DNA from 4 places in the Streptosporangium sp. NPDC053982 genome. Region 3 is predicted to be linked to each of the others. Evidence: riboswitches for the same ligand, from Rfam matches in the RefSeq annotation. Region 3 holds a riboswitch; each other region holds the start of a gene.
The links. Region 3 has a riboswitch for cyclic di-AMP ahead of ACZ6W9_RS36660 (VldE C-terminal domain-containing protein). Riboswitches for the same ligand answer to the same signal wherever they lie in the genome.

Region 1: linked by a shared signal. The riboswitch ahead of ACZ6W9_RS06725 (C40 family peptidase) and the one ahead of ACZ6W9_RS36660 (VldE C-terminal domain-containing protein) in region 3 are both predicted to bind cyclic di-AMP.
Region 2: linked by a shared signal. The riboswitch ahead of ACZ6W9_RS14245 (CHAP domain-containing protein) and the one ahead of ACZ6W9_RS36660 (VldE C-terminal domain-containing protein) in region 3 are both predicted to bind cyclic di-AMP.
Region 4: linked by a shared signal. The riboswitch ahead of ACZ6W9_RS27875 (hypothetical protein) and the one ahead of ACZ6W9_RS36660 (VldE C-terminal domain-containing protein) in region 3 are both predicted to bind cyclic di-AMP.

The regions. Positions count from the first base shown of each region.
Region 1 covers NZ_JBVJKQ010000003.1:319,684-326,762, reverse strand. Annotated here, with positions in the region: gene ACZ6W9_RS06745 (C40 family peptidase) at 1-898, shown strand, start outside; gene ACZ6W9_RS06740 (sensor histidine kinase) at 933-2,045, opposite strand; gene ACZ6W9_RS06735 (response regulator transcription factor) at 2,057-2,755, opposite strand; gene ACZ6W9_RS06730 (VanZ family protein) at 2,824-3,528, opposite strand; cyclic di-AMP (ydaO/yuaA leader) riboswitch at 4,018-4,176, shown strand; gene ACZ6W9_RS06725 (C40 family peptidase) at 4,259-4,822, shown strand; gene ACZ6W9_RS06720 (hypothetical protein) at 4,935-5,723, shown strand; gene ACZ6W9_RS06715 (M48 family metallopeptidase) at 5,720-7,057, shown strand; gene ACZ6W9_RS06710 (glycosyltransferase family 4 protein) at 7,054-7,079, shown strand, end outside.
Region 2 covers NZ_JBVJKQ010000007.1:129,379-136,457, reverse strand. Annotated here, with positions in the region: gene ACZ6W9_RS14260 (sensor histidine kinase) at 1-80, shown strand, start outside; gene ACZ6W9_RS14255 (DUF6716 putative glycosyltransferase) at 288-1,472, opposite strand; gene ACZ6W9_RS14250 (hypothetical protein) at 1,484-2,521, opposite strand; cyclic di-AMP (ydaO/yuaA leader) riboswitch at 2,972-3,109, shown strand; gene ACZ6W9_RS14245 (CHAP domain-containing protein) at 3,128-3,814, shown strand; gene ACZ6W9_RS14240 (ABC transporter substrate-binding protein) at 4,295-5,641, shown strand; gene ACZ6W9_RS14235 (carbohydrate ABC transporter permease) at 5,722-6,699, shown strand; gene ACZ6W9_RS14230 (carbohydrate ABC transporter permease) at 6,696-7,079, shown strand, end outside.
Region 3 covers NZ_JBVJKQ010000034.1:853-7,931, reverse strand. Annotated here, with positions in the region: gene ACZ6W9_RS36680 (ATP-binding SpoIIE family protein phosphatase) at 1-980, shown strand, start outside; gene ACZ6W9_RS36675 (TIGR03086 family metal-binding protein) at 1,088-1,678, shown strand; gene ACZ6W9_RS36670 (DeoR/GlpR family DNA-binding transcription regulator) at 1,827-2,627, shown strand; gene galT (galactose-1-phosphate uridylyltransferase) at 2,624-3,703, shown strand; cyclic di-AMP (ydaO/yuaA leader) riboswitch at 3,775-3,911, shown strand; gene ACZ6W9_RS36660 (VldE C-terminal domain-containing protein) at 3,953-4,897, shown strand; gene ACZ6W9_RS36655 (MarR family winged helix-turn-helix transcriptional regulator) at 4,953-5,483, opposite strand; gene ACZ6W9_RS36650 (M50 family metallopeptidase) at 5,550-6,857, opposite strand; gene ACZ6W9_RS36645 (LuxR C-terminal-related transcriptional regulator) at 7,049-7,079, shown strand, end outside.
Region 4 covers NZ_JBVJKQ010000016.1:16,576-23,654, reverse strand. Annotated here, with positions in the region: gene ACZ6W9_RS27905 (DUF4032 domain-containing protein) at 1-996, shown strand, start outside; gene ACZ6W9_RS27900 (roadblock/LC7 domain-containing protein) at 1,160-1,537, shown strand; gene ACZ6W9_RS27895 (hypothetical protein) at 1,542-2,516, shown strand; gene ACZ6W9_RS27890 (roadblock/LC7 domain-containing protein) at 2,575-3,246, shown strand; gene ACZ6W9_RS27885 (hypothetical protein) at 3,259-3,630, shown strand; gene ACZ6W9_RS27880 (alpha/beta fold hydrolase) at 3,678-4,535, opposite strand; gene ACZ6W9_RS27875 (hypothetical protein) at 4,953-5,708, opposite strand; cyclic di-AMP (ydaO/yuaA leader) riboswitch at 5,952-6,095, opposite strand; gene ACZ6W9_RS27870 (DUF4253 domain-containing protein) at 6,364-7,079, opposite strand, start outside.

The DNA of each region.
Region 1 (7,079 bases), on a different contig from region 3:
CGGTGCGACCGCCGATCCGCAACCCACGCTCGCCCAGGCCAAGCGGAAGCTGGCGAAGCTCAACGACGAGGCCGACAAGATCGTCGAGAAGTACAACCAGGCGGGCGAGAAGTGGAAGAAGGCCCGCAAGAAGTACGAGACGCTGAACGGCGACCTCTCCAAGCAGACGGCCAAGGTCGCCGGCCTGCGCGAGGAGCTCGTCACGATGGCGGTCAGCTCCTACCAGTACGGCTCCGTGACCGGCTGGGAGGGACTGATCAACCAGAGCGACCCCGGGTCCCTGCTGAGCAGCATGGCCGCGGCCGACCAGATGGCCGCCTCCCGCGCCCGCTACCTCAACGCCTTCGACGAGGCCACCAAGACGCTGCGCGACAACCGGGACCGGGCCAAGACCGCCCTCTCCGAGGCCGACAAGACGCGTGACGAGCTGGCCGGCGAGAAGGCCAAGGTCGAGAAGCTGGTCAAGGCGCAGACCAGGCTCCTGGACCGGCTGGGCACCTACCAGCGGGGCAATCCCAACGGAACCGGGATCAAGTACAACGGCCCGGCCTCCGGAAACGCCCGCGCCGCCCTCGCCTTCGCCTACGCCCAGATCGGCAAGCCGTACCGGTACGGCGCGACGGGCCCGGGAAGCTGGGACTGCTCCGGGCTCGTCCAGGCGTCCTGGCGGAGCGGGGGCGTCAGTCTGCCCCGCACCACCTGGGAGCAGTGGAGCTGGGGCGCCAGCCGCCGGGTGCCGGTCAGCTCGCTCCAGCCCGGCGACCTCGTCTTCAGCTCGGGCCTGGGCCACGTCGGCATCTACGTCGGCGGAGGGAAGATGGTGCACGCCCCGCAGACCGGGGACGTCGTCAAGATCGCTCCCCTCCGCAGCGCCCTGGTCGGCGCCGTCCGCCCCTGAGGCGCCCGGGACCCCGAGGGGTCGGCGGGACCTCCTACGGCGCGCCGGGGAGCCGTACCGTGGCGAGGAGGCCGCCGTCGGGGCGGGGGGCGAGGACGAGCGTCCCGTCGTGGGCGCGGACGATGCTGTGCACGATGGCCAGGCCGAGCCCGACGCCGGGGTGCTCGCCGGTGCGCACGCGTTCCGTTCCGCGCCGGAAGGGCTCGGTGAGGGCCGGCACCAGTTCCGGCGGGAGCCTGCGGCCCGTGTTCTCGACCCGCAGCACGCTCGTGCCGTCGTGCGCCTCGGTGCGGACCGTCACGGTGCCGCCGGCGGGGAGGTTGTGGACGACGGCGTTCTGGACGAGGTTCGTCACCATCCGCAGCAGAAGCTCGGCGGAGCCGCCGGTCCTGGCCGCCCCGCCGGTGACGTCCAGCGTGATCCGGCGCTGCTCGGCGAGGGGGAGCAGCGTCTCGGCGGCCTCCTCGGCGAGGAGGGAGAGGTCGACGCTCTCGCGGGTGAAGTTCCCGCGGTCGCCCCGGCTGAGCAGCAGGAGGGCCTCGATGAGGTCGATCGCCCGCTGGTTGACGGTGTGCAGGCGCTCGATGAGCTCGTCCCGGTCCCGCGCGGGGTCCCTGCGGGCGACGTCGAGGAGCGTCCGTGAGATCGCCAGCGGGGTGCGCAACTCGTGGGAGACGTTCGCGGCGAACCTCTGCTGCTCGGCGAAGTGGGACTCCAGCTGTTCGAGCATCGAGTCGAACGCGTCGGAGAGCTCACGGAACTCGTCCTGGCGGCCCTCCAGGCGGATCCGGTGGGACAGCGACCCGTTCCCGGTCATCCGGGCCGCGTCCGTGATCTGTGTGAGCGGCGCGAGCATCCGGCCGGCGAGGATCCATCCGCCCAGCAGGCCGAACGCCAGCAGGAAGGCCAGTGCCTGTGCCGCGCGGGGGACGAAGGCGCGCTGGAGGTCGGTGCGGTTGGGGATGAACCGCAGGGCCGGCGCCCCGGGCCGGGCCGCCTCCGGCCCCGTCCCGAGGGCGCCGTCGGGCACGTAGCGCAGCAGGAACACCCACACCACGGCCAGCAGGAGGGCGCCGGCGAGCATGAGGAACCCGGCGTAGCTGATGGTGAGCCTCAGCCGGACGCTGGGCCCCGGACGCCTGTTCAACGGGCTCCTGCTCAACGGGCGCCGGGGCGGGCGGGATCGCCGCCCGCGCCGCCGGTGTCGATCCGGTAGCCGACGCCGGGCACCGTGGCGATGAGCCACGGCTCACCGAGCCGTTTGCGCAGCGCGGAGACGGTGATGCGGACGGCGTTGGTGAAGGGGTCGGCGTTCCCGTCCCAGGCCCGCTCCAGCAGCTCCTCGGCGCTGACGACCCCGCCCTCGGCGGCCACGAGGACCTCGAGCACGGCGAACTGCTTGCGGGTGAGCGCGACGTAGCGTCCGTCCCGGAAGACCTCCCGGCGGAAGGGGTCCACCCGCAGGCCCGCGATCTCCCTGACCGGGGGCCGGGCGTGGGCGCGTCTGCGGTCGAGCGCCCGGAGGCGCATCACGAGCTCCCGGAGGTCGAACGGCTTGGTGAGGTAGTCGTCGGCGCCGAGCTCGAACCCGGAGGCCTTGTCGTCGATCCGGTCGGCGGCGGTGAGCATGAGGATCGGGATGCCGCTGCCGGAGGCGACGATGCGCCGGGCGATCTCGTCGCCGGAGGGGCCGGGGATGTCGCGGTCGAGGACCGCGAGGTCGTAGGAGTTGACGCTGAGCAGCTCCAGGGCGGAGTCGCCGTCGCCGGCGATGTCGGCGGCGATCGCCTCCAGCCGCAGACCGTCACGGACGGCCTCGGCCAGGTACGGCTCGTCCTCCACGATCAGTACGCGCATGCCGGAAGCCTAGGCGGCCCGGCATATCGCCGGGGTATGCGAGGACCTGTACGCGGCGGGCACTCGGCTCAGCCCACCGGCGCCGGCTCGGGGCGGGACCGGCCCGGCGGAGCCTCCGCCGCGGTGCGCCACCAGCGGTGCGACGCCAGGGCGGCCAGTGCGGCGCCGGCGGCGTTGAGCAGGACGTCGTCCACCGAGGACACCCGGTCCAGCCGCAGGACGTACTGCGCGGTCTCGACCATGATCGAGCAGCCTGCCCCGAGCGCGAGGATCCGCGGTACGGACGCCAGCGCCGCGAACCGCATCGGGGCGAAGAACCCCAGCGCCGCGAAGATCAGCAGGTTGCCGCCGATGCCGAGCGGCCCCATCGTGGGCAGATCCTGCAGTGGGAGCAGACTCACCCGGCCGGGGGCGACGCCGGCCTCCGGGCCGGGCATCATGGTGATCCATACGAACGGCACCGTGCCGTGGACCATGCCCACCTCGGCCAGCGACGTCCGCCACGCCGACGCGGCGCCGGCGGCACGCCGGACGCGCGCCAGAGCCCACGCCACCAGGGCGGACGGCGGCACCGCGACCAGTGTCATGAGCAGCACGCCGTTCTCCGTGCCGAGGCAGCCGTGCCACCGGCCGGCCGCGCAGCTCGGGGCGGCCATCAGGAGCGGCCGCCGCAGGACGAACGCCACGCCCGCCAGGCCGAGGACCGCCAGGCAGGCGAGCACGATCCCGCGCGTACGGCGGGGCGGTGCTGACAGGGATGCACTCCGGTTCATGCCTCCCATCGAAGGGGGAGGGCCGTTGCGGGGACGTATGCGATTTTCGATACGCCGGCGATACACGGAGTCCCCGGTCGTCCCCGGTCGTCCCCGGCCGGCCCCCGCCGCGGGCCGGGACGGCGGGGCGGCGGAGCGGGACGGCGGGGCGGCGGCACGGCCGGTCGCACGCTCCGTCAATGATCGTTACCATCACGTGATTCACGTCACAAAAGCCATGATTTTTCGGACTGATCACGGAAGTGTGACAAGCGTCATATTTGCCCGGTGAAATCGGCCCCTGAACAGTGGCCCGTCGATCGCCCGAGGCGTTTTCGATCTATGTATCTTTTGTGATTCCTTTGCCCTCTCCTGGGAAACAGGGGTAACTTCTGGCGTCGCGGCGAGCAAGCCATGCCACCGCGCCGGGCCCGGCCCGTCATGCCGGCGCCTGTCAAAGATCCATAAAGATCCATTCGGCCGTCGCACCCTGCGAGGAACGCTCCCACCTGCGACGGCCTGCCGAATCCGTGCAGCCAGGAGGCACGGAACCGGGGACCCACCGGCCCGACACGCGGCCAGGGGTGAATCGGCGCGCCCGACGCGCCGTAGGGCTTCTTCCCGGCCCGAACCCGTCAGCTAACCCGGTAGGCGTCAGCGGAAGTCCCAAGGAGAAATCCTGTCTACCACCCCGCGTAACCCCCGTTCGTCGCGCTTTTTCCGCGTTTGCGCCAGTGGTTTCGCCCTCACCGTGACGGCCTCGGCCGGAGCGGTCACGATGGGCTCCCCGGCGGCGCTGGCCGACACGGGAACCGGTCCCGTTCTCCAGGTCAGGAGCACCGCCTCTCAGGTTGAGAGGCCGGTCGCCGCCTCCGCCGCCTCCGCGGCGCACACCAGCGCCAAGAAGACGGCGAAGGCGAAGAAGACCACGCTGAGCAGGACCGCACTGCAGAAGGTGAAGGCGTCCAAGGCCGTCTCGGCGGCCAAGAAGCAGATCGGCGATCCGTACCGGTGGGGAGCCTCCGGTCCCGGCGCGTTCGACTGCTCCGGTCTCGTCCGGTACGCGTGGCGCAAGGCCGGCGTCTCCCTCCCCAGGGTCACGAACAGTCAGTACCGAGCCGTGCGGAAGAAGGTCTCGTGGAGCAGCCTGCGCCCCGGTGACCTGCTGTTCTTCTACGGCAAGGGCCACGTGGGCATGTACGTCGGCAAGGGGAAGATGGTCCACTCCCCGAGCAGCGGCAAGACCGTCAGGGTCGTCCCCCTGAAGGGGTACTACCGGTCCTCCTTCTCCGGGGCGGTCCGTCCCGGAGCCTGACGGATCCCGGCCGCCGCCCCCCTGGAGCGACCGGGAAGACGGCCCCGCCCGTCCCTTCGAAGGGACGGGCGGGGCCGCCGCGCGTCCGGGGCCGGTCGCTAACATCGGACGTGTGCGCGTCCCGACAGAGCGTCGTGCCGTGCTCGCCGGAACCCTGACACTGGCGGTCGCCGCCCTGGCCACCGGCGCGGGCCCGTTCCCCGCGCCGCGCGACCCGTGGCCCGGCGGCTCCGTCACCGTCCGCGGCGAGCACTCCGTCGTGATCGGCCACCGCGTCCCGGCGGCCCGCCTCGCCGACCTGGCGGCCGGCGCCGACCGCGCCCGCCGTACGGTCCTCGACGTCTGGGGGCCGGTCCGGGCGGTGGTCCTGTTCCCCGCGGACGACGCAGAGGCGGCGGCGCTGGCCGGCGCCGCGCCCGCCGCCGTCGCCGGCCTGGCCGCGCTGGCCGACGCGGGCCGGGTGATCGTCCTGCCGTCGGGGTACGCCAGGCTGAGCGGGACCGGCCGGGACGTGGTGCTCGCCCACGAGCTCACCCACGTGGCCACCGGCGCCACCCGCGGCGGCCGGGTGCCGGTCTGGCTGTCGGAGGGGTTCGCCGACTACGTCGGTTACCGTGACGCCGGGATCGCGGTCCCGGCGGCCGCCGCCGAACTGGCCGCCGAGGTGCGCGCGGGCCGCCTGCCCGAGCGGCTCCCCGGCCCCGCCGACTTCGCCGCGGACGCCCCCCGGCGGGCGCAGGCGTACGAGGAGGCGTGGCTCGCCTGCCACTACGTCGCGCGGCGGTACGGCGAGCGGACGCTGGTGAGGCTCTACGGTAGCGATGTCGGCGATGTGCTGGGCCTGTCCCCGGCGGAGTTCGCCGCCGGCTGGCGCGACCACCTGAGAAGGGAGCTGGGTTGACGTCCTCCCCACGCCCGAGGGCGGTGTCCCGGCGATCGGCCGCGCCGGATGCGGCCGACGCCGCAGCGGCGGCGGTCGTGCCCGGGGGGTGGCGGCCCGCCGGATGGGCGCTGGCCGCCCTGGGCGCGGCCACGGTCGCGGTCGTGGCGCTCACCACGCCCTGGCGGGCCCTGCCGTCCGCCGCCCCGGCCGTCGCGCCCGACCCGGCGCGCGACTTCACCGCCGGGCAGATCGCCCGCTCCGAGGCGTTCGACGCCGCGCTCACCGCGCCCGCCTACCTTTCGCTCGGGCTGACCCTCCTGGTCGCCGGGGTGCTGGTGGCAACCCCGCTGGGCGCCCGGCTGCTCGGACGGCTGCGCGGACCCCGGTGGGTGCGGGCGCTGCTCGGCGTCGCCGGGCTGTCCGCGGCGGTCGAGGCCCTACGCTGGCCGCTGGGCATGTGGTCGGAGACGCAGCTGCGCGCCTACGGCCTGTCCACCCAGACCTGGCCCTCCTGGACCGCGGACCGGCTCAAGGACATCGGTGTCCGGACCGCGCTGCTCGCGATCATGGTGCTCGCCGTGACGGTGCTGGCCGGGCGCTTCCGGCGCTGGTGGATACCCGCCGCGGCCGGCGCGTTCACGCTGACCGTGGCCGCGTCCTTCGCCTACCCGGTGGTCATCGAGCCGATCTTCAATGACTTCACGCCGATGGCGGCCGGGCCGCTGCGCGACGACCTGCTGGCCATGGCCGCCCGCGACGGCGTGCCCGTCGAGGACGTCCTGGTCGCCGACGCCTCCCGGCGCACCACCGCGCTCAACGCCTACGTCTCCGGGTTCGGCGCGACCCGCAGGATCGTGGTCTACGACACCCTGCTCCGGGCGCCCGCGAAAGAGGTCGAGCTGGTGGTGGCGCACGAGCTGGGCCACGCGAAGGCGGGCGACGTGCTGTACGGCACGCTCGTCGGGGGGCTGGGCGCCGCCTTCGGCGCCTGCCTGCTGTACCTGGTGCTCGCCGCGGGCCCCGTACGGCGTCGCGCCGGCGTCGCCTCGGCGGCCGACCCGCGGGCCGTGGGCCTGATCATGGGGTTGCTGAGCCTGGCCACGGTCCTGTCCGGGCCCGCGCAGAACCTGGTCAGCAGGCAGATCGAGGCCCGCGCCGACGCGCACGCGCTGGAGCTGACCCGCGACCCGGAGACGTTCGCCGCGATGCAGCGGCGCCTGTCGGTCACCAACGTCTCCGACCTGTCGCCGGACTTCCTGGAATACGTCCTCTACGGTTCTCACCCGACGACGCCGCAACGGATCGCCATGGCGCGCTCATGGGCCCGGCTGAACGGCGTCCCGGAGCCGTGAGCCGCGCGCTGTTCCTCACCAA
Region 2 (7,079 bases), on a different contig from region 3:
TCCCCCTCCTGGCCCTGGGAGAAGACCCCGCCCTCAACTCCTCCGAGTCCCCAAAGCCCCAACACGAAGTGTCGCAATAAGCCCGCTCGGGAACGCCGGTGTCCGGGCCCGCCCAGAGACCTTGATGTCCCCCGCCTAGGAACGCCGGTGCCCGGACCCGCTCGGGGGCGCCGGTGTCTGGACTGAGGAGAGAGCGAGCGCAGCGAGTGAACGACGAGGGAAGACACCGGTTACCAGCCCCCGAGCCGCGACGCGCAGCGTCGCCATGAGAACCGCAAGACACCGGATCAAGAGCCCCGAGCCGCGACGCGCAGCGTCGCCATAAAACGGCGCCCGGCGCGCAGCACCCTGGGCGGGACCTCGACGCGCAACCGGGCGCGGCGGCGGGCGGCGGCGTACGCCGGCCCGTCGAGCAGGGAGCGGGCCGGGACCAGGCGTCCCGAGCGGGCCATGCCGACCAGGGTGACCAGGTGGGAGGTCCAGTCGTCCAGCCCGCCGGGGTGGAAGTAGTTGGCGTGGCACCACTCCCCGTCCGGGGTGAGGAAGCGCCCCGCGGCCAGGTCTTCGAGGGTGCCGAGCAGTCCGCTTCCCTCGAAGACGAGGTTGATCGTCTCGGCGCCGACCCCGAAGTCCGACAGCACCAGCAGGGGGACGGAGCAGGCGATCGCCTCCAGCGCGGCGGTCGAGCTGACCGTGACGAACCCCGCCGCGCGGGCGAGGTGGTCGCGCATCGGGCCGGCCTCGAACCGCACCGCGCCGGCGGGGACCGCGTCCCGCCCGGCCAGTTCCTCCCACAGCCGCCGGTAGGGGTGCCGCTCGGCGTGGGTCTGCCGCTCGTCGTCGAGGGCGCGGAGCTTGACCACGACGTCCAGGTCCGGCCGCCGCCCGGCCAGCTCCGCCAGGGACAGCAGGATCCGTTCCCGGTCCTCTCTGCGCCTGGGCACCTTGGCCTGGGCGGCGAACACCACGCGGTCGCGCGGCCCGGCGGGGGGCGGGGCCTGCCCCGCGGGCAGGAACGGCAGCCGGGCCAGGCCGACCGCGCCGCCGCCGCCCAGTCTCCGGCCGAGTTCGGTGAACTCCGCCACCTCCCGGCCGCTGTGCAGGACGAACAGGTCGCAGCCGCTGCGGAACAGCCATGCCTTCTCGGTGGCGGGGACGGAGATGCCGGGCAGCCCGGAGACGAACACCGGCCTGGGCGAGAGGCCGGCGAGCACCTCGCCGACCAGCACGTCGACCACCGGGCCGGTGCAGGCGGCCAGCACCGCGTCGGGCCGCAGCCGTTCGGCCGCCCGGCGCAGCGCCCGCGCCGACAGCACGGGAGGGTCGGCGGCCACCCCGGTGACGGCCGCGCGGATCTGCGCCGGCGAGGGTGCGATGGGGGTACGGATCACCGCGAGCTCCGCCGTACAGCCGCCGGGAAGGCCCGCGAGCAGGTGGGCGGCCCACTTCAGATAGGAATCCGAGTCGGCCACGGCCAGGACCTTCACTTTTTGACTCCGGTGTCGTGAGGAGCGGACATCGACAGGTGTGAGCGGAGGGAGGGCGCCGCCAGGGCGGTCCACCAGTCGTCGGGGACGTCCACCGCCTCCACGGTGACGCCCCGGGGTGCCAGCAGGACACGTAGCGAGGTGACGGCGGTGGACGGCAGGCTGAGCACCCGCTGCCCGGCGTCCAGTCCCCGCAGGGTCATCTCGGCGGGGGCCCCGGCGTCGTAGACGGTGACGCCGGGCTGCGCGCCGATCCGTTCGAGGTCGCCGGGGTCCTCCCGGCGGTGCGGGAAATAGGCCATCGGCCCGGCCGCGCCCACCCCGGCGAGCCAGGTGAGGTAGCGGTCGCGGTGGATCAGGCCGTTGCGCACCAGTGAGGTGCCGAGGACGACCGTGGGCTCCTGCGGCCGGGGCCGGCGCAGTGGCTGCGCGCGCAGCCAGGTGAAGTCGTGGACGACCAGTTCGGCTCCCCTGCCGCGTACGGCGCGCGCCAGGTCGTCCGGGATGGGCATCGCGGTGAAGACCGTCAGCCGGCCCGACCGGGCGGCCGAGCGCAGTCGCAGACCGGCCGCCACGCCGAGGACGGAGCGCGACGGGCCCGCGGTGGCCCGGGCCCGTAGCAGCGGCCTGCCAAGGGGCCCGGCGAGCAGTTCCAGGAGCCTGATCGTGGCCAGCCCGTCGTCGACGACCACGATCCGTCCGGGGAGTGCGGTGAGCCAGCGGGCCTGGACCCGGCCGGAGAAGGCGTCGCCGATCACCCAGGTCATGCCCCGCCGGGGCCTGGGCGGCCCGGGGGCCGGGCCGGCCTGTTCCAGCCCCGGGGGAAGGACGAGGCGGGACAGTTCCCGGCGGGTGGCGGTCAGCGGGCGCGAGCCGGCACGGGGCACCACCCGGACGGGGGCGCCGAGCAGCCCGGCGTGGCAGGCCTCGACCACGCAGAGCAGTTGCAGGGGGGACTCCGCCCAGGCGATGGCCGAAGGCTGTTCCCGCGCGTGGTCCCGCCCCTCCTCCACGCCGGGCGATGACCCGTTCACGATCGCCTCACCGTAACCGTGACGCCTTACGCGGCCGGGAACCGCGGATGAACATCCGAGCACGCGCGCCCGGCGACGTGCCGCCCGGAAAGGCACTGAACAGGTAAAACGATCCCCCTTTAAAAAGATCTACGTTAGGGGGCGCTTCAGCCGGGAAGAATCGTCCGTCGCACCGGGGCGTCGCCGGTCCCGCGGTGCGGAAATCCCTGTGCCGCAAGGGTTTGCGGCTTTTGCGAAAGCCTTTGGCCCGAAGTCGCCGATCTTCGGACCGGGAAGTCGACGATCACCGATATTCGGCGTTTTCCCAAGTCAAGGCAATGCGGGAGCTTGCAATCGGCCTGGAGCAGCACGTACGTTCTACTCGTTCGCGATGAGGACCGAGGTCCACAGACCCATCTCTCGTCGACACATTGCCCGACCGCGCATCATCACGACGGATCACTCCGTCGATGGGCGCGGCCGCCGAATCCGCGGCTCTCGCGGAACCGGGGAACCACTTCATGGGGTGAATCAGCGCGTTCGCGCGCCGTAGGGCACTTCCCAGCCCGAACCCGTCAGCTAACCCGGTAGGCGGCATGGAAGCGACGCAAGGAGCCGAACTCTCCCATGGCCAAGAACCGCCTCACCCCCGGGAAGCACAGCCTGGTCCGCGCCCTCGTGGGCGCGTCCATCGTCCTCGCCGGCGGTGCCGTGACCACCGTTCCCGCCCTCGCCGACAACCACGCCTCCGGCCCGCAGGCCGGGTCGGTCACCGAGAACGCCGCGGCCTCGTCCGAGACCCAGGCCCAGAACCTGCCCAAGGTCAGCGCCCAGCAGGTCCTCGACATCGCCGCCCAGCAGATCGGCGTCTCGGAGAACGCCTACGGCGGCGGCACCAAGTTCCATGCCTGGTACCTCGCCAGCGAGCGCGCGAAGGAGACCGTCGCCCGCGACGGCGGCAGGATCCAGGACTACGCCAACGCCCCCTGGTGCGCGATGTTCGTCTCCTGGGTCGGCGAGCAGGCCGGCATCCGGCCCACCATGGGCTGGGACGCCTACACCGTCAGCTACGCCAAGTGGTTCGCCGACAACGGACGCTGGGGTCAGACCCCGAAGCCCGGCGCCGTGGTCTTCTTCGACTGGGGCGGCAGCAAGGACATCGACGCCATCGACCACGTGGGTCTCGTCAAGAAGGACAACGGCGACGGCACGATCACCACGATCGAGGGCAACACCGGCAACGGCAAGGTCGAGGAGCGTGTCCGGCCGGTCGCCCAGGTCGACGGCTACGGATACCCGGTCTACAACGGCTGACGGACGACTCCGGTCTTCCGTTCCCCTCTCCCCTTCCCCTCGTCCGCTCCCGTCCCTCCGGGAGCGGCGAGGACCGGCGGCGGACTACGGCCGACGGACGGCGACCCGGCACGACCGGGTCGCCGTTTCGGCTTTCCGGCCGGGACCTTATCGCCGCGAGGAAGGTCCGGACGATCCCTGATGCACTGGATGATCCCGGTTGGTGAGCGTTCGCCGCGTCGTGTCATGTTGGGGTGGGAGCGCTCCCAAGCGCCCGATCGCACAGTTTGTCACCTTAACGACTGTTCGCCGAGCTGAAACACCCGCGATGTAACGGTTACGTTTCGGCATATTGACGCGCCGGTTGCCCATCGTCCAGTCTTCGTGGGAGCGCTCCCAAAAGCTGCCCGCGCGCAACCCATCGCCGATCGCGTTCGTCGGGGGCCGGTTCGCGATGTCACCTCCCAATCGATTCGGGCGACCACCTGAGAGGGGTCCGGAATGTTGAACACCAAGCGGCACGGCAAGCTCGCCGCCGTCGTGGTGATGACCGCCGCAGCACTGGCGGTCACCTCCTGTAGTTCGAGTGAGCCCGCCAAGAACACGGCCGCCTCGGGCGGCTCGGCCTCCGAGCCGGTGACCATCACCGTGCAGACCTTCGGCGGCGGCGCGAACTTCGGCTACAAGAAGGCCGTCGAGACCTGGAACGCGTCACACCCGAACATCCAGATCAAGCACGAGAACCCGACCGACCGGTTCGAGGACGTCTTCCTGCCCCAGCTCCTGCAGCGTCTGCAGGCCGGCAGCGGCGCGGCCGACGTGGTCGGCATCGACGAGGGCGCGATGGGCCTCATGAAGGCCCGCCCGCAGTTCTTCGTCGACCTCGCCGAATACGGCCTGGACAAGCGCAAGAGCGACTTCCCCGCCGCCAAGTGGGAGAACGGCATCAACAAGGACGGCAAGCTCTTCGCCCTCGGCACCGACATCGGCGGCATGGCGATGTGCTACCGCAAGGACCTGTTCGAGAAGGCCGGCCTCCCCGGTGAGCGCGACGAGGTCAGCAAGCTCTGGCCGGACTGGAACGCCTTCATGGAGGTCGGCAAGAAGTTCCAGGCCGCCAACACCGCCAAGGGCGACCCGAAGTTCCTCGACGGTCCCAACACCCTCTACAACGTGGTCCTGTCGCAGGAGGCGCCGAAGAACGGCAACGTCGCCTACTTCGACAAGAACAACCAGCTCATCCTGGAGTCGAACCCGGCCATCAAGACCGCGTTCGAGACGGTGAAGAGCTTCAGCCAGGCGGGCATGACCGCCAAGCTCGCCTCCTTCACCCCGCCGTGGAACGCCGCGCTGAAGAAGGGCGGCTTCGCCGTCATGGGCTGCCCGGCCTGGATGGTCGGTGTGATCAAGGACAACTCCGGCGAGGGCAACTCGGGCAAGTGGGACGTGGCCGGTGTTCCCGGCGGCGCCGGCAACTGGGGCGGCTCCTACCTGGCGATCACCAAGCAGAGCAAGCACCCCAAGGAGGCCGCCGAGGTCGTGAACTACCTCACCGGCAAGGAGGGCCACGTCATGGCCTTCCAGGAGGCCAATGCCTTCCCCAGCTCCATCACCGCCCAGGAGGACCCGGCGGTCAAGGACCTGAAGAGCGACTACTTCAACAACGCTCCCACCGGCCAGATCTTCGGCGACTCGGTCAAGGACCTGCAGCCGGTCTTCCTGGGTGAGAAGCACGCCCAGGTGAAGACCTCGGTGGAGAAGGTGCTGGAGGGCATGGACCAGGGCTCGGTGCCCTACGACCAGGCGTGGCAGAAGTTCGTCGAGGCCGGCGTCAAGGCCGCGGGCTGACCCCCGTCCCGATCGGCACGGCCCGGCGGCGGTGATCCCGCCGCCGGGCCGGTCGCCTGCCCACCGCTGAAAGGCTACCGATGACCCTGCACGTCGACACCCCGGCGCCGGCCCGGCCACGGTCCCCGCGCCGATCCCCCGGACACCGCGGCTCGGGACGCGGCGGAGGGCTCGCCAGGTTCGACCTCCGGGCGACCCCGTACTTCCTCGTCTCCCCGTACTTCCTGCTCTTCGCCGTCTTCGGCGTCTTCCCGCTCGGCTACACCCTCTGGGTCTCCCTCTACGACTGGGAACTCGCCGGTGACAAGTCGTTCGTCGGGTTCGAGAACTACATCTCCCTGATCACCGACGCGGCCTTCTGGAACGCGGTGGTCAACACCCTCGCGATGTTCGTCATCTCGACGGTTCCCCAGCTCGTCCTCGCGCTCATCCTCGCCAACGCGCTCAACAAGCGCATCCGGGGCCGGCTCTTCTTCCGCCTCGGCGTGCTGCTGCCGATGATCACCTCCGTCGTCGCCGTCGCCGTCGTCTTCACCCAGCTCTACGGGCGCGACTACGGAATGATCAACTGGTTCCTCGGCCTGTTCGGGGTCGACGCGATCAACTGGCAGAACGAGAGCTGGACGGCGTGGATCGCGATCTCCACGATGGTCGACTGGCGCTGGACCGGCTACAACGCGATCATCCTGCTCGCCGCGATGCAGACCATCCCCAAGGACCTCTACGAGGCCGCCGCCCTCGACGGCGCGTCGGCCCGCCGGCAGTTCTGGCAGATCACCATCCCGATGCTGCGCCCGACGATCATCTTCATCGTCTTCATCTCCACCATCGGCGGACTAACGCTCTTCACCGAGCCCGTCCTGTTCGACGGCAACCCCACCATGGCGGGCGGCGCCACCGGCCAGTACCAGACGGTGGCGATGTTCATCGTCAAGGAGGCGTTCCGCGACTTCGACTTCGGCTACGCGGCCGCCGCGGCGTGGCTGCTGTTCGCGCTGATCCTCATCGGCACCCTCATCAACTACTCCTTCACCCGCCGCATCGGGGGTAACAAATGACGGCGATCCACGCCCGGAGCCGCCCGGCGAGAACCGGGTCCGCGCCGAACAGCATCTGGGACGCGACCCCGCTGACGAAGGTCGTCCTGGCCCTCGCGCTCGTGGTGTCGGCCTTCCCGATCTACTACATGTTCATCATGGCGACGCGGACGAACGACGACGCCAGCGAGGTGCCCCCGCCGCTGCTGCCCAGCGGCCGCCTCGGTGAGAACGTCGAGCGGCTGCTGAACACCGAGGACGCCCACTTCCTCCTCGGTCTGACCAACTCGGCGATCATCGCGGTCACCGTGACCGTCTCGGTCGTGCTCATCTCCACCCTGGCCGGTTTCGCCTTCGCCAAGCTCCGCTTCAAGGGCGGCAAGATCCTGCTCGGCCTGATC
Region 3 (7,079 bases):
ACCTGGTCGGGGTGGGCGGCGACTGGTACGACGTGATCCAGCTCCCCGGATGCCGGGTGGCCCTCGTCGTGGGCGACGTGATGGGGCACGGGATCAGGGCCGCGGCCACGATGGGCCAGCTCCGCACGGCCGCCCGCACGCTCGCCAGCCTCGACCTCACCCCCGCCGAGGTGTTGTTCCGCCTCAACCGGATGAGCCAGGACCTGGACGGCAGCCAGATCGCGACGTGCGTCTACGCCACCTACGACCCCGTCACGCGGACCTGTGCGATCGCCTCGGCGGGACACGTCCCGCCGGTCCTGGTACGGCCCGGCGGCGGGGCCGAGCCGCTGGAGCTGCCCCCCGGGCTGCCCCTCGGCATCGGCAACGAACTGGTGGAGATGCGCGAGCTCGTCCTGCCGCACGGCGCCGTCCTCGCCTTCTACACCGACGGCCTGGTGGAGAGCCGCGAGCGGGACATCGACGAGGGGATCGGCATGGTCTGCGACCTGCTGGCCGATCAGAACCCGGACCTGGAGGCGGTCTGCGACCTCACGATCGAGGCCCAGCGCCCCGGGCACGAGCGCGACGACATCGCGCTCCTGCTGGCCAGGGTGCGGGAGCTGGGCGAGGAGGACCTGGCGCAGCTCACGCTCACCCCCGACCCGCGCTCCGCCGCCCAGGCCCGCCGCCTCGTGCGCGCGACGCTGTCGGAGTGGCGGCTGGACCCGATCGCCGACGCCACCGAGCTCATGATCAGTGAGCTGGTCACCAACGCCATCAAGCACGGCTCGGGCATCGTCGAGGTGCGCCTGCTGCGCGGCCCCTCGCTGGTGTGCGAGGTGGCCGACCGCTCTCCGCTGCCCCCGGTCATGCGTGAGGCGGGCAGCGACGACGACACCGGCCGCGGCCTGCATCTGATCAACTGGCTCGCGCACCGCTGGGGCACCCGCCCGACCCCGGACGGCAAGATCGTCTGGGTGGAGCAGCGCCTGCCGTAGGGTCTCCCCGGCCCTGTTCCCCGGCCCCGCCGGAGCCGTGCCCACGGGACGCGATGACTACTCGTCCCGCGGGAGTTACGGTCGAGGTGAGGATCGGGGAGGACATGATGAGCATCGACATACGCGAGGCCTACCGCCGAGCGCTGGACGACTTCGGCGCTCTCGTCCACCGGATCGGGTCCGGGCAGTGGGGGCGTCCCACCCCGTGCGTGGACTGGGACGTCCGCACCCTGGTCGACCACGTGGTCAGGGAGAACCGCTGGGTCCCCCTGCTGCTGGCCGACCGGACCGTGGGCGAGACCGGTGACGCCCTGGACGGCGACATGCTCGGTGACGACGCGCTGAAGGCGTTCGACACCTCCGCCACCGCGGCCGTGCAGGCCGTGTTCGAGGACGGGGCGCTCACCCGCGTCGTCCACCTGTCGTTCGGCGACGCGCCCGGCGGCGAGTACGTCGCGGAGCTGTTCGCCGACGTCCTGATCCACACCTGGGACCTCGCCCGGGCCATCGGCGCCGACGAGCGGCTCGACCCGGAGCTGGTCGACGCCTGCGCGGCCTGGTTCGCCGACGCGGAGAAGGGCTACCGGCAGGCCGGGGTCATCGGGGAGCAGCAGCCGGTCCCCGCGGGCACCGACGCGCAGACCCGTCTCCTTGCGGCCTGGGGCCGCCCGCCGCGGCCCGCCGGAGACGACGGCTAGATCCGTTCGCGGACGGCCTCCGTCCGCCGCCCGGCGGGAACGCCTGCCGGGCCCGCCCGCGGGCCACTCCCATCCACCAGGTTCCAACATCTTCCAACTACCATGGTTGTGGTAATTTGCTGGAATCTGGTGATTTAAGGGGTGGTCAATGCTCGCCCAGCAGCGGCGGCAGGCGATCTTGGACCGGGTGCGCACGAGCGGCGGCGCCCGGGTCGCCGACCTGGTGCGTGAGCTCGGGGTCTCGGACATGACGATCCGCCGGGACCTGGAGGTGCTGGCCGAGCGCGGGCTGGTGGCGAAGGTCCACGGCGGCGCCACCGTCGCCGGGCCCGGCTCCACCGAGGAACCGGGGTTCGCCGCCAAGTCGGCGCGCCAGCAGCCGGAGAAGGAGGCGATCGCCCGGCGGGCGGCCCGGCTGGTACGGCCGGGCACGGCCGTGGCGCTCTCCGCCGGGACCACCACCTGGACGCTCGCCCGCTTCCTGACCGACGTGCCCGACCTGACGGTGATCACCAACTCGATCGGGGTCGCCGACGTCTTCCACCGCTCCCCCCGCGCCGACCGCACCGTCGTGCTGACCGGCGGCGTCCGCACGCCCTCCGACGCGCTGGTCGGCCCGGTCGCGGTCGCGGCGATCCGCGGGCTGCACGTGGACACCCTCTTCCTCGGCGTGCACGGGATGAGCGTGCGCGCCGGGTTCACCACGCCCAACCTGCTGGAGGCCGAGACCGACCGCGAGCTGGTCGCCTCGGCGCACCGGCTGGTGGTGCCGGCCGACCACACCAAGTGGGACACGGTCGGCATCAGCACGATCGCCGGACTGGCCGAGGCGCACGTCGTGGTCAGCGACTCCGGCCTGCCGGAGGAGGCCCGCGAGGAGCTGGCGTCCCAGGTGGGCGAACTGATCATCACCGACCCCCACCAGCGGAACGAGACGGTGAGCTCATGAAACGCACGATCACCCACCTGGCCGACGGCCGCGAACTGCTCTACTTCGACCGGCGGGACGACGCCGACCGGAGCGCGGCCGACCTGCGCGACCTGCCGCCCCGCCCCCCGGCCTCCGAGCTGCGCTACGACCCTCTCACCGAGGAGTGGATCGCGGTGGCCGGGCACCGCCAGAGCCGCACGTTCCTGCCCCCGGCCGACGAGTGCCCGCTGTGCCCCTCGGCCCCCGGCCGGCTCACCGAGATCCCCTCATCCGACTACGACGTCGTGGTCTTCGAGAACCGCTTCCCGTCCTTCTCCGGCCAGCCGGTCGACGCCGTTCCGGTCGGCGGGCTGAGCGAGGTCCGCCCGGGGACCGGGCGGTGCGAGGTGGTGTGCTTCACCTCCGACCACGGCTCCTCCTTCTCGCGGCTGTCCCCCGAGCAGGTCGATCTGGTCATGGAGGCGTGGATCGACCGTACGGCGGAGCTGTCGGCGCTGCCCGGGGTGGAGCAGGTCTTCTGCTTCGAGAACCGGGGCCCCGAGATCGGCATCACCCTGGCCCACCCGCACGGGCAGATCTACGCCTACCCCTACGTGACCCCCCGGACCCGGCTGTCCCTGGAGGCGGCCGAGCGGCACCGGAGGCGGACCGGCGGCAACCTGTTCGCCGACGTGCTCGCCGCCGAGCGGGAGGCGGGCGTCCGCGTGGTCGCCGCCAACGAGCACTGGACGGCGTTCGTGCCGGCCGCGGCGCGCTGGCCGGTCGAGGTCCACCTCTACCCCCATCGCCGGGTTCCCGGCCTGGGGTCGCTGGAGGCCGCCGAGCGGGCGGCGTTCGGCCCCCTGTACACCCGGGTCCTGCGCGCCCTGGACGGGTTCTTCGGTGTGCCCCTGCCGTACGTGGCGGCCTGGCACCAGGCGCCGGTGCACACCGGCCGGGATCTGTCGTACGCCCACCTGGAGGTGTTCAGCATCCGCCGGGCGCCCGACAAGCTGAAGTATCTGGCCGGGTCGGAGTCCGCGATGGGCGCCTTCGTCAACGACGTGCTGCCGGAGGACACGGCCCGCCGCCTGCGGTCCCTGGTCGGGGAATGACCGGCGGACGGTCACGGGACGGGGTCGCGTGACCGTCCGTTTACCATTACTATCCTCACCCATTGGACTTAATGTCCGATATGCCTAATTCCGGGTGCGTCGCCCGGGAGCCGGGGAACCACCGCACCCGGGGTGAATCCACTTCGGTGGAAGGGCTCTCTCCCGCCCGAACCCGTCAGCTAACCCGGTAGGCGGTAGGAGAGGAGAGCCGTGGCGGCCCCGTCCCCCACGTCCCGTCGCCGTGCGGCCATGACCGTCTCCGCGGTCTCGGCCCTGGTGTTCGTCCTCGCCGGCGGGCCCGCCGGCGCCGACCCCAAGCCGTCCGAGTCCGAACTGCGCGCCGACCTGGCGAAGCTCACCGAGAAGGTCGACGGGCTCATCGAGGACTACGCGGCCAAACGGGAGTCGCTGCGCGAGGCCCGGCAGGCCGAGAGCCGGGCCAGGGCCGCCCTTGCCGAGGCCGAACGCGCCTACGCGGAGGCCAGGAAGCAGGTCGCCGGCATCGCCAGCCTCCAGTACCAGGGCGGTCAGCAGGGGGGCGGGAGCGACCTGCCCTCCCTGCTGACCGCCCCCCGGATGGACGGCGCGGCGGTCACCGCCCAGCTCGCCGCCCAGCAGGGCGCCCACCTCCGGACCTTCGCCCAGAGCCGGGACCTGCGCGGCCGGGCGGCCGAGGAGGCCGCCCGGCTCACCGGCCGGATCGCCGAGGAGGGTGACGCCGTGGCCGCCCGGCGCCGCGACGCCGAGAAGGCCATCGCGGACATCAGGCGGAAGCTCGACGCGCTCGTCCCCGTGGGCTCGGGCCGTCGCACCGACGGCAGCTGGGCGCCCCAGCTGCCCACCGGCTCCGACAACATCACCGACCGTACCCGGATCATGCGCGAGGCGGTCGGGAAGCGGTTCACCCTCCCCCACGAGGTCGGCTGCTACCGCTCGGAGAACGACGGCGGCGAGCACCCGCTGGGCCGGGCCTGCGACTTCATGATGAGTACCGGCGGATCGACGCCCACGGCGGCCCACGTCGGGCTCGGCGACGAGATCGCCGCCTGGGCCCTCAAGAACAGGACCCGGCTCGGGGTGAAGTACGTGATCTGGCGTCAGCGGATCAACAGCGGCACCGGCTGGCACGCCATGTCCGACCGCGGCGGCGTCACCGCCAACCACTTCGACCACGTCCACATCTCGATGTACTGACGGACCCGGCCGGACGTTTCCCGGCGTACCGACGGACCCGGCGGGATCGGCGGCGTCACGGGCGGGTGACGGCGACGTCCGTCGTCCCCGCCGCCTCGGCGACCATCCGGTCCAGGCCGGCCAGGTCGGCCGGGCGGGCGACGGCCGCCTCCGCGAAACGGGCGAGCAGCCGGGCGAACGCCTCGCGGTCGGCCTCCGTCCAGTCGGCGATCAGGCCGTCCAGGTAGGTCCGCCGGTAGCGGACGACCACCTCCAGCACCCGGCGGCCACGCTCGCTCAGCACGAGACGGGCCCGCCGGGCGTCCACCGCCGACTCCTCCCGTGCCACCAGACCCGCGCCGATCGCGTCGTTGACGAGCCTGCTGGCGGTGGACGGGTCCACGTCGAGCTGCTCGGCGACGGCGCCCACGGTCACCTCGGGGACGTCCAGGCTCAGCTTGTGCACCGCGTGCACGACCATCACGTTCGACATCTGCACCGGCCGGGGCGGCTCACCCGCCCGGCGGGCACGCAGCGGCCGGGCCCAGATCCGGCGCAGCCGGAACAGCGCCACGTCGATCGCCGCTCCCGGCGTCCGGTCGTTCACGGCGTACCCCTACGGCGGGTACGGCCCGCCCGCGGCGCGCCGTACGGGACGGATGGTCACGAAAGATCAACCCAGCAGGCGGATCGGGTTGAAGACGTCGGCGTACGCCAGCAGGCCGGCCATGACGATCATCACCAGGGCGATGGCGTAGGTGAGCGGGAGCGCCTTGGCGATGTCCACGTGGGAGGGGGCGGGACGGCGCGTCACACGGGCGAAGCCCCGCTTCAGGCCCTCCCACAGCCCGCCGGCGATGTGGCCGCCGTCCAGCGGGAGCAGCGGGATCAGGTTGAACATGCCGATCGCCAGGTTGAAGACGGCCAGCAGGTTGATGAAGATGACGACCTTGCTCTCCAGCGGGGCCGAGGAGGCCACGATCTCCCCGCCCATGCGGCCGACGCCGACGATGCCCACCGGGCCGTTCTTGTCGCGCTCCTGGCCGGAGAAGGCGGCGTTCCAGACGCCGACCATCTTCTCCGGGAAGCGCAGCAGCGCGCCCGCCGTCAGCGAGGTGGTGTCCCACATGTGGGAGGCGACCGCGCCGAGGCTCTGCCGCTCGGTGACGACCACCGGGCTGACCCCGAGGTAACCGACGCCCTTGTCGATCTTCCCGGGCTCGTCCAGCGACTCGCGGTCCTGGGCGATGAGGTTCGCGGTCACGGTCATCGGCCGGCCGTCCCGCTCGATGCCGATCGCCAGCGGGCCGGCGCCGTGGGAGCGGATGGCCCGCGTCGCGGCGTCCCAGCTCGCGACGGGCCTGCCCGCCACCGACACCAGGACGTCACCGGCGCGCAGCCCCGCCGCGGCGGCCGGGCTGGGCCTGTCGGTCGCGGCGCACCCGGCCCCGGGGTTCTTCGCGATCTCGGCGGAGGTCTTGACGCACTGCGGGACCGAGGAGATCTGGTTCTTCTGGACGGCGACGCCGAAGCCCATCATCACGACGGCGAACAGCACGAACGCCAGCACGAAGTTCATCGCCGGGCCGCCCGACATGACGATGACCTTCTGCCACCAGGGCTTGCGGTAGAAGACCCGGTCCTCGTCGCCGGGGCGGACCTCCTCCATCGCCGCGTCGCGGGCGTTCTCGATGAGGCCCTGCCACGGCCCGGTGGAGACCGAGCGCAGCGTGCCCGGCGCGTCGGTGGGCCGGGGCGGCAGCATGCCGATCATCCGGATGTAGCCGCCGAAGGGGAGCCACTTGACGCCGTACTCGGTCTCGCCCTTGTGGCGCGACCACAGCGTGGGGCCGAAGCCGACCATGTACTGGGTGACCTTGACGCCGAAGAGCTTGGCGGGCACCAGATGGCCGATCTCGTGCAGGCCGATCGAGACCATGAGTCCCAGGAGGATGATGAGGACCCCGACGAGCCAGCTCACAGGTCGTACTCCCCGGTCGTTTATGTGCGGGCGGCTTCCAATGGAGACTAACCCACGCTCCGTGGTTCCAGAGTGCCACAGAGACGGACCCTCCGGATCAAGACCCTTGCGCCGGGTTGACCGAATGGGGACACTTCGTTGACAGTAAGCGATCGTGCGGTCACCCTGTGAGAGGCGCTGGGGGGAAACTTTTGATCGGGATCCTGATTGCCGAGCACCTGC
Region 4 (7,079 bases), on a different contig from region 3:
CTGCACCGGATGGACACCCCGGCGGTGGAGCCGGTGGCCGTGGTCACCGGGCGGACCGGCCCGGACGGGGAGCCGCTGGACTCCGCGCTCATCACCCGTCACCTGCAGTTCTCGCTGCCCTACCGCGCGGTCATGTCGGGCACGCTCCGGCCCGAGACGCTCAACCGGCTGCTGGACGCGCTCGCCGTGCTGCTCGTGCGGCTGCACCTGACCGGGTTCTACTGGGGCGACTGCTCGCTGTCGAACGTGCTGTTCCGCCGGGACGCGGGCTCGTTCGCCGCCTACCTGGTGGACGCCGAGACCGGCGAGCTGCACCCGATGATCAGCGAGGGGCAGCGCCTGTACGACATCGACGTGGCGCACGTCAACATCTTCGGGGAGATGCTGGACCTCCAGGCGGGCGGCCTGCTGCACCCCTCCATCGACCCCGAGGAGGTCGCCGGCTCGGCCCGCGACCGCTACCACGGCCTGTGGGGCGAGCTCACCTCCGACGCCATCATCGAGGAGGTGGACTGGCACGTCATCGACCAGCGCATCCGCCGGCTGAACTCCCTGGGCTTCGACGTCGCCGAGATGATGGTCCGCCGCAAGGCGGGCACCGGGCGGCTGATCGTCCGTCCCAAGGTCGTGGACGCCGGCCACCACCAGCGCCGGCTCCTGCGCCTGACCGGCCTGGACGTGGAGGAGAACCAGGCCAGGCGGCTGCTCAACGATCTCGACTCCTTCCGGGTGTCGCACGGCCTGCGCCACGAGGACGAGGCGATCGTGGCGCACCGCTGGCTCGCGGAGGTCTTCCTGCCGACGGTGGACGCGGTCCCCGGGGAGCTGCGCGGCAAGCTGGAGCCGGCCCAGTTCTTCCACGAGGTGCTGGACCACCGCTGGTTCCTGTCGGAGGAGGCCGGCGGTGACGTCGGGCTGACCGCCGCGGTGGAGTCGTACGTGAAGCACGTTCTCGTTCACAAGCCGTATGAGGAAGCGCTCATCTCCGATGAATGAGCCGGGGTGGATGATGTTTCCCCCCTAGGGATGAACATCCTTATCCTCGGATGGGAAATATCACCTCCTGACATATCTATCTTTCACATAGAAAGCTTCCTTCCTCAGGAATGTCCCTACGCTGACCGGGCGACGCCTTGGAGTCGTCGGCGAGGGAGGTCCCGTGCTCGGAATCGAAGACTGCGTGACGGAGGCCATGGCCATCCCCGGCGCGCTGGACGCGCTGCTGATCGACCAGACCAGCGGGATGGCGGTGGCGGTGGGCGGCGGCCGCGACGAGGACGTCGACGGGGCGGCCGCCGCACTGAGCGAGACCCTGCGGGCCGCGATGGACGGCCTCGCCCTGAATTCACCCGGCGGAACGATCCGAATAAACGACATGATCGTAACCGCGGATAACGGACATCATTTACTCCGGCCGATGGAAACGGCCTTCGACGGCCCGCTGGTGATTTATGTCCGCCTTGACCCTGAACGCTCGAACCTCGCCCTCGCCCGCCACCGCCTGCGGTCCATTTCCGGCCGACTCGTCACGACGTGACGCCATGCCGACGATGGAGAGCGTTCTCAGCGACCTGGCCGAGGACCGCGTCACCGGCGCGCTGCGCCTGGACGAGGCGGGGACGGTCTACCTGACCGACGGCCGGGTGACCTACGCCGAGACCCCGGCCGTCCCAAGGCTGGAGGAACTGCTGACCGCGGGCGACAGGATCCCGGCGCAGGCCGTACGGCAGGCCAGGCAGGCGGCCACCGAGGACCGGCCGGGCGGTGAACGGCTGGTCGGGCAGGGCGTGCTGACCCGCGGCGAGCTGGAGTTCTGCGTGCTGAGCGCGGTGCTCGACGCCGCGTACTTCCTGTCCGGCGCGGCCGCGCACCGGAAGGGGTTCCGTTCCGGGGACCGGCACTGGCTCGGACCCCAGTGGTACTTCGACGTCGCCGGGCTGTCCCGGGAGTGCGAGCGGAGGAGGGCCCAGTTGGACCGTGCCTGGCCGTCCGGCGAGCTGGACACGCTCCCGGTCGTCCCCCTGGCGCGCATCCCCGCCCAGCGGGTGGTGCTGACCTCACTGCAGTGGGAGGTCCTGGTCGCGGCCGACTCCGCCGCCACCCCCGCGGAGCTGGCGCGCAGACTCGGCCGGCCCGCCTACTCGGTGCTGCTCGCCGTACGGCGGCTGGCCGCGGCGGGGCTGCTCCGCGTCCCGGAACCGGGCGAACGGCCCGGGGTCGCGCCCGTCTCCGGGACGGGGGCACCGGCGTCCCGGATCCCGCAGGCGCCGTCACCCCCGCAGACGCCGCGGGCTTCACAGGCACCGTCACTCCCGCAGAAGCCGCAGACGCCGTCGGCCCCGCCGGCGCTGCCGCGGCGCCCGAAGACCACCGGGGAGCCCCGGGCGGGCGGGGAACCCCGGGACGGCGCCGCGGGGGGCACCGCGTCCGCGCGGTGGCTCCCCGCGGCGACCGGGGACCCCGCCGACGTGAACCTGCTCATCCGGCTGAGGAACGCACTGGAGGCACTGACATGAGCTCGTCCCGATGCCGCTGAGGTTGCGGACGTTGAAGCTGATCGGAAGGAGACCGCCGGTGGAGGCGCGTGACCGGGAACCGCAGGCGACGCTGCCGACACGCGACCGGCCGTACCCGGATCCCGCCGCGTCCCGCGACCGGGACCTCGTGCCGTTCCGCGAGTCCGGCGCCGAGTCTCCCGGACCCGCCACCGGACCGTCCGGACCGTCCGGACCGTCCGGACCGTCCGGAGCGGGCACGCCGGGCACGCCGGGCACGCCGGGCACCGTACCGGCGTCCCCCGCACAGACCCCTTCCACGCCGGACGGGGAGGGGGTGTCGCGCCGCGAGCGGGCCCGGCGGGAACTGGCCCTGCTGCGCGACCGGCTGCACGAGGAGATGGCGCTGCTGCGCGAGCGCGTGCCGGAGGTGAACGGAAGCATCGCCTGCAGCGTGGACGGCCTGACGCTGGCGAGCGACCTGCGAGGCGAGACCGAGCAGATCGGCGCGCTGTCCTCCGCGGTGCTCGCGCTCAGCAGCCGGCTGACGGCCATGGCCGACAAGGGCTCCTTCGAGGAGACGCTGATCTCCGGTGACAACGGCTACGCGGCCTTCTACGCCGCCGGCCCCACGATCGTCCTCACGGTGCTCGCCCGGCCCGGGACCAACCTCGGGCTGCTGCGCCTGGAGGGCCGCAAGACGGCGGTGAGAATGGCCGCCCTCACGTCCCGCACATCGACAACCCACTGATCGGAGTCAGACATGGGCAACATGGATATCTCTCTCAAGGAAATGATGGGCATCGACGGCGCGGTCGGCGCGGTCGTCGTCGACTACAACAGCGGCATGGCGCTGGGCGCGCTCGGCGGCTCCAAGGACCTGGACCTCCAGGTGGCCGCGGCGGGCAACACCGAGGTCGTCAAGGCCAAGCTGCGGACGATGGACTCCCTCGGCCTCAAGGACACCATCGAGGACATCCTCATCACGCTCAGCGCGCAGTACCACATCATCCGCCCGGTCACCGGCCGGAGCGGCAAGGGTCTCTTCCTGTACCTGGCGCTGGACCGCAACCGGGGCAACCTGGCGCTGGCCCGGCACACCCTGCGGATGATCGAGGAGAGACTCGAGGTCTGATCCTCCGGTACGGCTCCGCGCACCGGGAGCGCGGGCCGTACCGGAGCTCACCGCTCGGCGGAGGCGGTGAGCTCACCGATCGCGTCGGCGAAGGCCGGCCAGAGCAGGCGCGGCAGGTCGTGGCCCATGCCGGGGAAGGTGACCAGTCTGGCGCCGGGGATCGCGTCCGCCGTGGCGATCCCCCCGGCCACCGGGATGAGCTGGTCGGCCTCGCCGTGCAGTACGAGGGTGGGTACGGTGATCTTCCCGAGCAGCGCCGTACGGTCGCCCGAGGCCAGGATCGCGGCGAGCTGCCGGGCGGTCCCGGCCGGGTCGAGGCCGCGGTCGTAGCTGAGTTCGGTGATCTGGGCGACGCGCTCGCGGTCCATCCGGTATCCGGGGGATCCGAGGATCTCCCAGGTGCTCAGCGCCTGACGGATCGCGGCCTCGCGGTCGGGCGGCGGCGGCGCCATGAGCACCGCCATCGCCGCCTCGGTGGGCGGGGCGACCGCGTGGCCGGGGGTGGACATGATCGAGGTGAGGCTCCGCACCCGGCGCGGATGGCCGATCGCCATCGCCTGGGCGATCATGCCGCCCATCGAGGCGCCGACCACGTGGGCCGACTCCCAGCCGAGCGCGTCGAGCAGCCCGGCGGCGTCGTCGACCATGTCGTCGAGCAGGTAGGGGGCCCGGCCGCCGCCGAGGGCGGGCGCCCCGGCGTCGTTCAGGTGGGTGGACTCGCCGGCGTCGCGGTTGTCGAACCGCACCACGTGGTGCCCGCGGCCGGCGAGCAGCTCGCAGAACTCCTCGTCCCAGTGGATCATCTGGGCGCCGAGACCCATGATCAGCAGAAGCGGCCGGTCGCCGGGAGACCCGAAGGTCTCGTAGGCGATCTCGATGCCGTTGGCCCGGACGCGCGTCGTCATGTCGCTCCCTCTCCCCCGTCCGTCCCCGGGCGGGCCGGGTGGCCGCCCGGACGGTTCCCGCCGCCCGGAGACGACGGACCGGTAACCCGGAACAGAATGTCATTCTGCCCAGGTCGGGGCAAGACATCCCGTGCCGAAGGGCCGGAGAGCGAAAAGCAGGAGCGGACGCCCTGCGCCGGCGTCCGCTCCCGTGTCCAGGAAAGGCTGAGGTGAAGCTCTTCGCTTCCGGCCGTCACGGCCTGACCGGGCCGTCACGGCCCGGTGGGGCCGTCACGGCCCGGTGGAACCCTTATGACCCGGTGAGCCGTCACGGCCCGACGGTGCCGCCCTGGCGCGGGGCGGCGTCGTGACGGTCCGGCGGCGGCGCCGTGACGGTGCGGCGGCGCCGTGACGGTGCGGCGGCGCCGTTCCGGCCGGTTACGGCTTGACGGTGATCTGGACCGGCTTGGCCGGGTCGCCGTCCCGCTTGCCCCAGGCACCGGTGGAGAAGGGGACCGGGTCGTTCTTCTTGCCCGGACCGTCGCCCCACTTGGTGATGACGTAGTCGACCTTGATGTGGCCCATGCCGCCGTTGCCGTCCACGCCGAGGGTGCCGGGGTTGAACGTGCCGCCGGTCAGGTCGGCGAAGGTCTTGGCGTCGAGGTCGATCATGACGCCGCTGCTGGAGGGGACGCCGGGGCCGCGGTCGCCGACGAAGAACTTGGCCTTCTTGCCCTTGTAGATGACGTAGCCCTCGGTGAACAGCGGCCAGCTCGGGCTGGCGATCATGCCCTTCTGCATCGGCTTGCCACTGGCGGGGAGGCCGGTGTCACCGGCGCGGCCGGAGGAGTCGTCCCAGAAGTAGGAGGCCTTGGTCTGGCCCTTCAGCATGACGGTCTTGGTGACCTTCTGCGGCTTGGCGGGGGCGGCCTGCTCCGGCGCGGCGGCCTGCCCGGGAGCGGCCTGCTCGGGAGCGGCGGCGGCCTGGGCGGGGGCGGCCTCGGGGACCGCGGCCGCGACCGGCTCGCTCACCGCGGTGACCCCGGCGCCGGCCGCCGAGGCGGCGGGCGCGTCCCGGTCGACCGAGGGGAGGGCCGAGACGGCGGCGGCGGAGGCGAGGAGCCCGGCGCCGACCAGGCCGGCGACGGCGTATCGGGTCTTGCGGGCGGACGTGCGGGGATCCAGGGAAGGCATGAGGAAACGAACTCTTTCGCGAGGGAACGGGGCAGCCGGACGCCATGCGTGAAGGGAGGCGTCGGCGGGGTCGCGCTCACAGGGAAGAAGAGGCGCAGGGATGGATCAGGTGGCGCTACACGGAGCGCTGGGGGATGCCGCGACCGATCGCGGCGGAAGAACCCAGGGGATGTGAAAGTCTCAGAGGACCGGCAGCGAAATGCGGTATACCGGTACGAAGGTGGCGCGGTCTCCCACTGAGGGATCTCCTCTCCATCTCGTCTACCGGGTTAGCTGACGGGTTCGGGCGGTGGAGTGCCCTACCACCGCGTTCGCGGCGGATTCACCCCGGAAGGTGGGTCCCCGGCTCCCATGCCATGACGGCTTCGGGATTCGACGTCGGCCCGGTCGCCCCCTCGGATGAGGGTGCAGGTCACCTGCCGATGACTAGGACACTACCGGGCAAATCAGACAAAGCAAAGCAGAACCCATGGAATGACCAGAAGATCTACCTTCTATGGCCAAGAAAGGGCACATGATCCGGTTTATCGGCCCCTGAACCGGCGCGGACCAGGGCGTACACGCCGTGGCGAACCACATACGGGTGATTCACCGCCGCCATTTCCCGCGGCCCGCGGTCCCGCCCGGAACCCCGGGAAACGGCCGCCCGCCCCGGTCAGTCCCACCAGAACGACCAGGCGTTCCTGCCCATGATCTGCTCGGCGTAGCCGGCGAGCGTGCCGGCGCTGTAGACGACGCTGTCCGGGCAGAACGTCCAGTGCTCCGCCGCGACGTGCAGGGCGTGCTCCGCCGTCGTGGGGGGCGCCGCGACGCTCAGGTCGAGGGTGTTGAAACCCACGCCCACCAGCCGCGCCCCGAACCGCTCCTCCCAGCTCCGCACCACGGCGGCCAGCGGGACCATCCACTCGTTGTGGTTCAGCGCGCCCTGCCACCCCATGACGGCCAGCGCGTCGGCCCCCCGGTCGACGGCCACCAGGCCCAGAGGGGTCCTGCGCTCGGCGACCAGCCCGGCGTACCAGTCGGCGACCACGTCGGGGTCGGTGGCGAGCCTGCCCGCGGGGGCCGGACCCGGGCACCGCGCGCCGAACGGAGCCAGCAGCTCCAGCTGCTCGGCGTCCGCCCTCTCGGTCCAGTCGGCCCAGACCTCCGCCATGAAGGCGGCGGTGTGATAGTTGTCGATCTCCTCCACCGTGTCCGGGGCGATCTGCCCGGACGACCACGGCTGGACGGAGTCCTCCAGCAGCAACGGCCACAGGCCCGAGCGCGGGTGCTCGGCCCGCAGGCCGGACCACAGCCCGGCGGAGACCGGCTCGTCACTGAGCCAGAACGCCGGACGATAACCGACCATCAGCTGGGAGTAACCGGGGTCGG